DNA from 4 places in the Rahnella sp. BIGb0603 genome. Region 1 is predicted to be linked to each of the others. Evidence: predicted binding sites of a transcription regulator. Region 1 holds the regulator's gene; each other region holds the start of a gene.
What was found. Region 1 encodes CRP, which controls carbon source genes, mostly activating them, when cyclic AMP is high. Its sites were predicted from a motif close to ATGTGANNNNNNTCACAT; they were not measured.
Positions count from the first base shown of each region.

Region 2: M2403_RS15910 (glycoside-pentoside-hexuronide (GPH):cation symporter) is a predicted target of CRP. The motif match lies at 906-923, and genes of this name have one in related genera.
Region 3: garD (galactarate dehydratase) is a predicted target of CRP. The motif match lies at 959-976, and genes of this name have one in related genera.
Region 4: M2403_RS10290 (YfcZ/YiiS family protein) is a predicted target of CRP. The motif match lies at 896-913, and genes of this name have one in related genera.

Region 1 covers NZ_JANUEX010000009.1:28,081-30,285, reverse strand. The annotation lists gene M2403_RS20670 (YccS/YhfK family putative transporter) at 1-618, opposite strand, end outside; gene crp (cAMP-activated global transcriptional regulator CRP) at 680-1,312, opposite strand; gene M2403_RS20660 (OsmC family protein) at 1,675-2,082, shown strand; gene M2403_RS20655 (LysR substrate-binding domain-containing protein) at 2,084-2,205, opposite strand, start outside.
Region 2 covers NZ_JANUEX010000005.1:402,813-405,017, reverse strand. The annotation lists gene M2403_RS15920 (non-oxidative hydroxyarylic acid decarboxylases subunit C) at 1-510, shown strand, start outside; gene M2403_RS15915 (non-oxidative hydroxyarylic acid decarboxylases subunit D) at 540-767, shown strand; gene M2403_RS15910 (glycoside-pentoside-hexuronide (GPH):cation symporter) at 1,054-2,205, shown strand, end outside.
Region 3 covers NZ_JANUEX010000011.1:115,891-118,095, forward strand. The annotation lists gene garL (2-dehydro-3-deoxyglucarate aldolase) at 1-512, opposite strand, end outside; gene garD (galactarate dehydratase) at 1,165-2,205, shown strand, end outside.
Region 4 covers NZ_JANUEX010000003.1:384,109-386,313, forward strand. The annotation lists gene fadL (long-chain fatty acid transporter FadL) at 1-624, opposite strand, end outside; gene M2403_RS10290 (YfcZ/YiiS family protein) at 1,042-1,374, shown strand; gene fadI (acetyl-CoA C-acyltransferase FadI) at 1,581-2,205, shown strand, end outside.

The DNA.
Region 1 (2,205 bases):
AACCTGTTGCTGACGCGCCAGCAGTGGCGGTAGCGCGGTTTCAGGATCGGTGTGTTGCGTCAGCAGGCTGTATTTCGCCTCGAAGTAATCTGCCAGTTGCAGATAGAGCTGGCTGAGGGTTTCGCGCATCGGTTGTTCTTTTGAAATACGAAACCACGCCCAGTTAAAGATACCGTACCAGGCGGTGCCTGCGGCGAACAGCGCCGGAGCTTGCCACATCGGACGCAGACCCACCATGCTCAGCGTGAAGATGGTCGCCACCAGCGCACCGGGCAACAGACGCGCATGCAGCGGGCTGATTTCACCGGTCACGCCCAGCAGTAACGCCAGCGACAGCATGATGAGCGGCAGGGGAATGTGCCAGCTTTCCAGCATCACTTGCAGCAGAATGCTGCTCAGGGCAAAAAGCGTGCCGCCGACCATCAGACGTTTGAAAAAGCGTTTGTGTGGCGTATCCAGACCCGCGACATTGCAGCAGGCGGGACACAGAGAGAACAGCAGACCCATTTGCAGATTGCCAAAAAGCCAGCAAATGCCAACAGGCAGGCACAACACCAGCGTCTGGCGCAGCGCGTAGTTAACTTCGGGATGATAGAACAGTCTTCGCCATAGCGTCATGCGTAAAGCTTAGCCCATAAAAAAGGCGCGACAGTTAGCTGTCGCGCCAATTTCTGAGGGATTAACGTGTGCCGTAAACGACAATCGTTTTACCGTGTGCGGAGATCAGGCTTTGATCTTCCAGCATTTTGAGAATACGTCCGACTGTTTCACGTGAACAACCGACGATTTGGCCGATTTCCTGACGGGTTATCTTGATTTGCATCCCGTCCGGATGGGTCATTGCATCAGGCTGTTTAGCCAGATTAAGCAAAGTTTGCGCGATACGGCCTGTTACGTCGAGGAAGGCAAGATTGCCGACTTTCTCTGACGTCACTTGCAGACGGTTTGCCATCTGCGCGGAAAGACGCATCAGAATATCCGGGTTTACCTGAATCAGCTGGCGGAATTTTTTATAAGAAATTTCAGCCACTTCGCAGGCAGTTTTAGCACGCACCCAGGCACTGCGTTCCTGCCCTTCTTCGAAGAGTCCCAGCTCGCCGATGAAGTCACCTTGGTTAAGGTATGACAGTATCATTTCTTTGCCTTCTTCATCTTTAATCAGGACGGCAACCGACCCTTTCACGATGTAGTACAGCGTTTCGGCTTTTTCACCTTGGTGAATCAGCGTACTTTTAGAAGGATACTTATGTATATGACAGTGAGACAGGAACCATTCGAGAGTCGGGTCTGTTTGTGGCTTGCCGAGAACCATTTGCTATTATCCTCTGTTGTTATCGCTGCCCAAAATCACAGGGCTCAGAGTTCCCTGTACGGCACTTACTTTAAAAAGCGCCCTTTCAGCATATAACTCCCCAGAAATGCTGCAAGCGGATGTCGGAGTGAAACAGCCTGATTATTGCTGTTAACACCGTGGGTTCTGTTCTTAAACCGCAAAAACCGTCACCGCAATTTACTGGAAAGTATGTTTCGGCTTTGTTTGTAACACAGGTTTGCAATGCTGTCTTCTGTTGTCTCGCTTCAGCATGATGGCGATCGGGTTACGTTGCCAGTTTTTGGGTGAAAGGGTAGTCTGAGGGGAAAATTTGACGAATTTATCCACCGGGAGAAGAGCACATGCACGCACGCGTAAAATGGGTAGAAGGGCTGACGTTTTTAGGTGAGTCAGCGTCGGGCCATCAGATCACAATGGATGGTAATGCGGGCGACAAAGCCCCGAGCCCGATGGAAATGTTGCTGATGTCGGCGGGCGGTTGCAGCGCGATTGATGTAGTGTCTATTTTGCAAAAAGGCCGCAACGACGTGCGTGACTGCGAAGTGAAACTGACGTCTCAGCGCCGCGAAGAAGCACCGCGTCTGTTCACGCACATCAACCTGCATTTCATCGTCACCGGCAAAGACCTGACGGATAAAATTGTGGAACGCGCAGTCAGCCTGTCTGCGGAAAAATATTGCTCCGTTTCCCTGATGCTGGGCAAAGCCGCGACAATCACCCACAGTTTTGAAGTAGTGAACGCCGAATAAGTCACGACCAGTGGTACGACTGGCACTGACTTCGCAGTAAATCCAGAAATCGCCGCGCGGCAAACGTCAGCGGCGATTTCTGCGAATAGAGCACGCAATATTCCGCTTCCGGCAGCGTATCGA
Region 2 (2,205 bases), on a different contig from region 1:
ATGCCGTGGACAGAAATCGATTACCTGATGGGCCCGGCGACCTGCGTGCCGCTGTATCAGCAACTCAAAGCTGAATTCCCGGAAGTTCAGGCCGTTAACGCCATGTACACGCACGGGCTGCTGGCGATCATCTCCACCAAGAAACGCTATGGCGGCTTTGCGCGCGCGGTCGGTTTACGCGCCATGACCACGCCGCACGGGCTGGGCTACGTGAAAATGGTGATTATGGTGGATGAGGATGTCGATCCGTTCAACCTGCCGCAGGTGATGTGGGCGCTTTCCGCGAAAGTGAATCCGGCGGGTGACCTGGTTCAGTTGCCGAACATGTCCGTGCTGGAGCTGGATCCGGGTTCGTCTCCGGCGGGGATCACCGACAAACTGATCATCGATGCTACCACGCCGGTCGCGCCGGATAACCGCGGGCATTACAGCCAGCCGGTACGTGATTTGCCAGAAACCAAAGACTGGGTTGTGAAACTGAATTCCCTGCTGGCGGGCCGTCAGGCCTGAGCACTAACTGACTGAGTTAAGGAGTGATTATGATTTGTCCACGTTGTGCCGGTGAGCATATCGAGCTGATGGCGGTGTCGCCGGTGAAAGGGGTCTGGACGGTGCATCAGTGCCAGCGTTGTTTATACACCTGGCGGTCAACGGAGCCGTTACGGCGCACCAGCCGGGAGCATTACCCGGAGGCGTTCCGGATGACGCAAGCGGATATTGATAATGCACCGATGGTGCCGTCGGTGCCGCCGCTTTTAGGGGAATAGTATTGGGCCCCGGACGGGGCCTCTTTGGAATCTCCGCGTCTTTTTACAACCGGCGCTGTCGCTCGCTGGCTATGTTTCAGGAACAACAGCTATTGCCGCGAAAACTTGCCGCTGCGCGGTACCTTCATTATTCCCCGCATGTTACCGGTATCACATAAATTAAAAATCATAAGAAATTAATCATATCTCATAATTGTGACTCGCTTTTAACCACTTTATAACAAGTCCTCAGGCCACCGGACGGACTGACTTTTTGAGTTTAACCCGATAAAAGACAGGACGAAAAATGACAGCGAAATTATCCGTAAAAGAAAAAATCAGTTACGGTCTGGGGGATATGGCGAGCCATATAGGTCTGGATAACGTGATTATTTTCCTGACGTTTTACTATACCGATGTGGTGGGTTTACCGGCGGTGTTTGTCGGTACTATGTTCCTTGTGGCCCGCGTGGCCGATGCGATTGTTGACCCGGCGATGGGGCTGATCGCTGACCGCACGCAAACGCGTTTCGGCAAGTTCAGACCTTATATTCTCTGGCTGGCGCTCCCGTTTGGCGCGAGTTGTTTACTGGTGTATGCCGTGCCGGAATCCCTCACGCTGACCGGCAAGATGGTGTACGCCAGCGTCACGTACTGCGTGATGATGCTGATGTATACCGCCATCAATATCCCTTACTGTTCGATGGGCGCGATCATTACGCCGGATAACAGCCAGCGTATTTCGCTACAGTCTTACCGTTTTTTCCTCGCCACGCTCGGTGGCGCGATGTCGACATTCCTGATGATGCCGCTGGCAGAAATGATGGGCGGCGGCAATAAACTCGACGGGTATTTCGGCGCAATGGCAATCATGGCCTCGATCGCTGTGGTCATGTTTTTACTCTGCTTTCTCAATACAAAGGAACGTATCAGCGCGCCGCCGACGCATGCGAATTTCCTCTCAGATCTGCGCGACCTGGTGCGTAACGACCAGTGGCGCGTAGTGGCCGCTCTGATCTTCTTTAATATCTCCTTCGGCGTCGTTCGTCTCGGCGCGATGATGTATTACGTGACGTATTATCTGGGCAACGCCAGCTATTTTATGTGGCTCCTCGCCGCGCATATTGTTGGAAAAAGCCTCGGCAGCGCGCTGGTCAAACCGCTGACCCGAAGCCGCAGCAAACTGTCGGCTTTCACGCTGTGCGCCGTTTTAACCGGTCTTCTGAGCATGGCGATTTTCTTCGTTCCGGCTTGGATTTCCCTGCTGGTCGGTATGACATTGCTGGTCTCGACCTTCTATCAGGTCACCACCACGCTGATGTGGGTGATGATGTCGGACGTGGTGGATTACGGTGAATACAAACAAGGCAAACGCATGGACGGAACCGTGTTTTCCACGCTGCTGGCGATCCTCAAAATGGGAATGGCGGTCAGCGGGGCCGTCGTCGGCTGGACACTT
Region 3 (2,205 bases), on a different contig from region 1:
TCGATGCCGTCAACGGCCGCAATCACATCAAGGTTGTCGACGCCTTGCTGACTTTCGATCTGCACCATAACCGCGATGTTGTCGTTAATGCTGGTGAAATAATCCGGCACGGTGCCGAACATATTGCTGCGATGAGAAACCGAAACGCCGCGGATCCCCGCTGGCGGATAACGGGTAGACGCCACGGCGCGTTCGGCCTGTTCCTGTGTTTCAACAAACGGGATCAGGAAGTTATAGAAACCAATATCCAGCAGGCGTTTGATGACGACCGGATCATTAAATTGCGGGCGCACAACCGGCGCACTGCGGCTGCCTTTCAGCGCCATCAGCTGCGGAACAAACGTCGTGACATCATTCGGCGCGTGTTCGCCATCAAGCAGCAGCCAGTCAAAACCCGCCACACCGAGCACTTCTGTGGAGATCGGATTGCACAGCGCTGACCAGCAGCCAATCAGGGTTTTCCCTTGCAATAAGTCCTGGCGAAACCGGTTTGGAATCATTTGATTACTCATCTCTAACCTCGTTATGGAGCGGGAGCCGGAGTGCCCGGAAAACCCGCCATCGCAATTTACTGTTTTCGAGTTTCAGACGCTTAGGTTCAGCAGCATCGGGCCGGAGCTGAACTCTCATGTTGCACATCACACTATTTATGCAAAATTTTTCGCAGGAAAAAATTCAGTTTTGGAATACTGTTTTATTTTTCTATTTTCTATTATTTCCTGCGAAAAAAACTTATATAAAACCCGCGTTTCGTGCATTTATCCTTGCGTTAAATTAACCCACAGGGTGTTCCAAAATGCTTCCTGAGAGCCAATACAGTATAAAAAACAGGGCTCAAAATAACACTGTGCAATCGCACAAGAATGCACGATGTTATTGTGACTATTCTTTTGCATACACACATCAGCGTGGGAGGAGAATCACAGATTGTGAAAACCGGATATCCCTGCAAATCAAAGGGTGATATTCATCACATTTAATCTGTCACCTGCCCCACAGAATAACGCTCTGCGGGCAAAAAGCTGGTCAGTTGCACAATGAGCTTCCGGCATCAGTCCTTTATAATGAACTCCCTCTTCCGTACGGACAGCAAGAGTGTCAGCGTAACGTTCAGAGAATTACCTGAAGCCTTCTTTCAGGATATTTAATAAAGCGGAGACAGTTATGTCACGTAATAAAGATAAAGAACATGCTACCGAAGCGCTTTTTATAAAGGTTCATGAAAGCGATAACGTTGCTATTATTGTTAATGACAATGGTTTAAAAGCCGGCACCCGATTTTCTAACGGTCTGGAATTAATTGAGCATATCCCGCAAGGCCACAAAGTGGCTTTAACCCCTATTGCGAAAGGCGGCGATATAATTCGTTATGGTGAAGTCATTGGTTATGCCGTTCGGGATATCGCGCGAGGCGGCTGGATTGATGAATCCCTGGTAGAGCTGCCGGTTGCGCCGGAACTCAACAGTCTGCCGCTGGCGACACGTGTCCCGCAACCGTTGCCGCCGCTGGAAGGTTATACGTTCGAAGGTTATCGCAATGATGACGGCAGCGTAGGCACGAAGAACCTTCTGGGGATCACCACCAGCGTTCACTGCGTGGCGGGCGTAGTGGATTACGTGGTGAAAATCATCGAGCGTGATTTATTACCAAAATTCCCCAATGTCGACGGCGTTGTTGCACTCAATCACCTTTACGGTTGCGGCGTGGCAATCAACGCGCCCGCGGCCATTGTGCCGATCCGTACTATCCACAATCTGGCGCTGAACCCGAATTTTGGCGGCGAAGTGATGGTCGTCGGGCTGGGTTGCGAGAAATTGCAGCCGGAACGTTTGCTGGAAGGTACGCCGGACGTGCAGGCGATTTCGCTCGATGACACCCACATCGTGCGTTTGCAGGATGAACAGCACGTCGGCTTCCAGTCGATGGTGGACGATATTCTCACCGTCGCGCAGTTCCATCTTCAGCGCCTGAACAGCCGCCAGCGCGAAACCTGCCCGGCGTCGGATCTGGTCGTCGGCACACAATGTGGCGGCAGTGACGCGTTCTCGGGCGTTACGGCGAACCCGGCAGTCGGCTTTGCATCGGACCTGCTGGTGCGCTGCGGCGCGACCGTGATGTTCTCCGAAGTCACCGAAGTCCGCGACGCCATCCATCTGCTGACACCGCGAGCGGCTGACGTGGATGTCGGGAAACGCCTGCTGGAA
Region 4 (2,205 bases), on a different contig from region 1:
GCCTTTCAGCTTAGCGGCTTCGGTATCTGCCGGCAGCAAACCGCCGGTTTTAAGCGGCACCAGTTCGCCCGCAGTACGGCGGATTTTCGCTTTCGCGTAGACGGCATCAAAGCCCACACCGAAGCTGAAATTCTGGTTCAAACGGTAAGCAACACTTAAGTTTGTGTTAACGGTGGTGAGGTCTGTTTCACCACCGATCGGGCCTGCCGGATAACTATCGTTAAATTCTGTCGCCAGACCGTAGTTAGACGTCGCAGATGCGCCGACCGCCCACTGGTCATCCAGCGGCATAATAAAGTGGATATTTGGCACCCACTGATTAGGCGCAATGTTACCTGCATCAGTACTGGCCCCGGTGACCGGGGATTTGCCCGTCACACTGACGTCCGGATCGACGTAAACCGCGCCCATAGAAAACGCCGGGCGGTTAAACATGGTCATGGTTGCCGGGTTACGGCTGCCGGATGCGGCGGTGTCAGCGATAGCACCTTCGCCTGAGAAAGAACGACCTAAACCCGCAGCAGTATATTCATTTAACTGAAAACCTGCTGCGTATACGTTGGAGGAAACAATTGCCACTGCAGCTGCCAGAGCTGATCTTTTAAACAGGTTTTTCTGGTTCATGACCAAAACCTCAATTTTATGTTTTTTATCAAACAATGTTACATGAAGTAACAATGAGCGCGGGATTGTAGGGTTCGTTATCAGTCTGACAAATCAGACCAGTGAGCGAAGTATAGGTCTGACCTGTGGTGTAGTTGCAATAATGTTTCATTGATATTTATAAAATGATGCAAGAAATTGGATCCACTTAACAAAAAACCAACAATAAAAGTTCAATTAAGAAACGTTAAAGTGATAACGATGACGTAGTTTTAATCGATTACTTACATATACGTGATCTGGATCACTTCAAAGGCACATAATAAGTAAGTGCTAGTGTGTTGTCAGAACGGCGGCGTAAAATACAGGCTGGAAATAAAACTTTATTCGCAAACAGGCCAGACGGTGGACGTTGCCGTTGATGCCGGGGAGAAAATTATGTCTGACGTAACCATGTCCTCTAAATCCACTCAACCTCTGCACTCCATTAACAAATGCGGCGCAGAAGAAACTGCGGCCTGCTGCTGTGTTGATGTGGGTACCATCATGGACAACACCGATTGCACCGCTTCTTACCTGCACGTTTTCGAAACCGAAGCGCAGGCCAAAGAAATGCTGCAAACTCTGACCGAACGCGCACGCGGCGTTGAATCGGAGCCGTGCGTAATTAACAGTAAGATTGAAAAAGTTGACGGTGGCGTTGAGCTGAAAGTGGATTTCACTTTCTCCTGCCAGGCAGAGACCATGATCTTCCAGCTCGGATTACGTTAATTAATTCTGCTTTTAAAATGCCGCTGCCAGACAGCGGTATTTTTTTGTCTGCTATTTTTTTACAGCTTCTTTCTTCTCACTCTCATTTCAGAAAAATTTGCTGTTGCTCGCACTTCAAACCCTTTCACTTTGCCAAATGTAAATACATAGTTAACACTGAGTTATCAGGTCTGACCTCTTAAGACCCTATTTACTCAGGAGCTTGTATGAACAAAGTCATTCCACTGGTTACGCGTGAAGGCGATCGCATTGCGATTGTTGATGGTTTGCGCACGCCGTTTGCCAAGCAGGCCACCGCCTATCACGGGATCCCCGCTGTGGATTTAGGTAAAACCGTGGTCAGCGAGCTGCTGGCGAAAAGTGGAATCGATCCGAAAGACATTGATCAGCTGGTGTTCGGACAGGTTGTCCAGATGCCCGAAGCGCCGAATATTGCGCGCGAAATTGTGCTCGGCACCGGAATGAATGTTTCGACCGACGCCTACAGCGTTTCCCGCGCCTGCGCGACCAGTTTTCAGGCGGTGGCGAACGTTGCCGAAAGTATTCTCAGCGGCACAGTGCGCGTCGGGATTGCGGGCGGGGCTGATTCCTCATCGGTGCTGCCGATTGGTGTCAGTAAACGTCTCGCCAGAGCACTGGTTGATGTCAATAAAGCGCGTACGCTGTCGCAGCGTCTTGCGATTTTCAGCAAACTGAAATTACGCGATCTGCTGCCGGTTCCTCCGGCGGTGGCGGAATATTCCACTGGCCTGCGCATGGGTGATACCGCTGAACAAATGGCAAAAAGCCACGGGATTTCCCGCGAACAGCAGGATGAGCTGGCGCACCGTT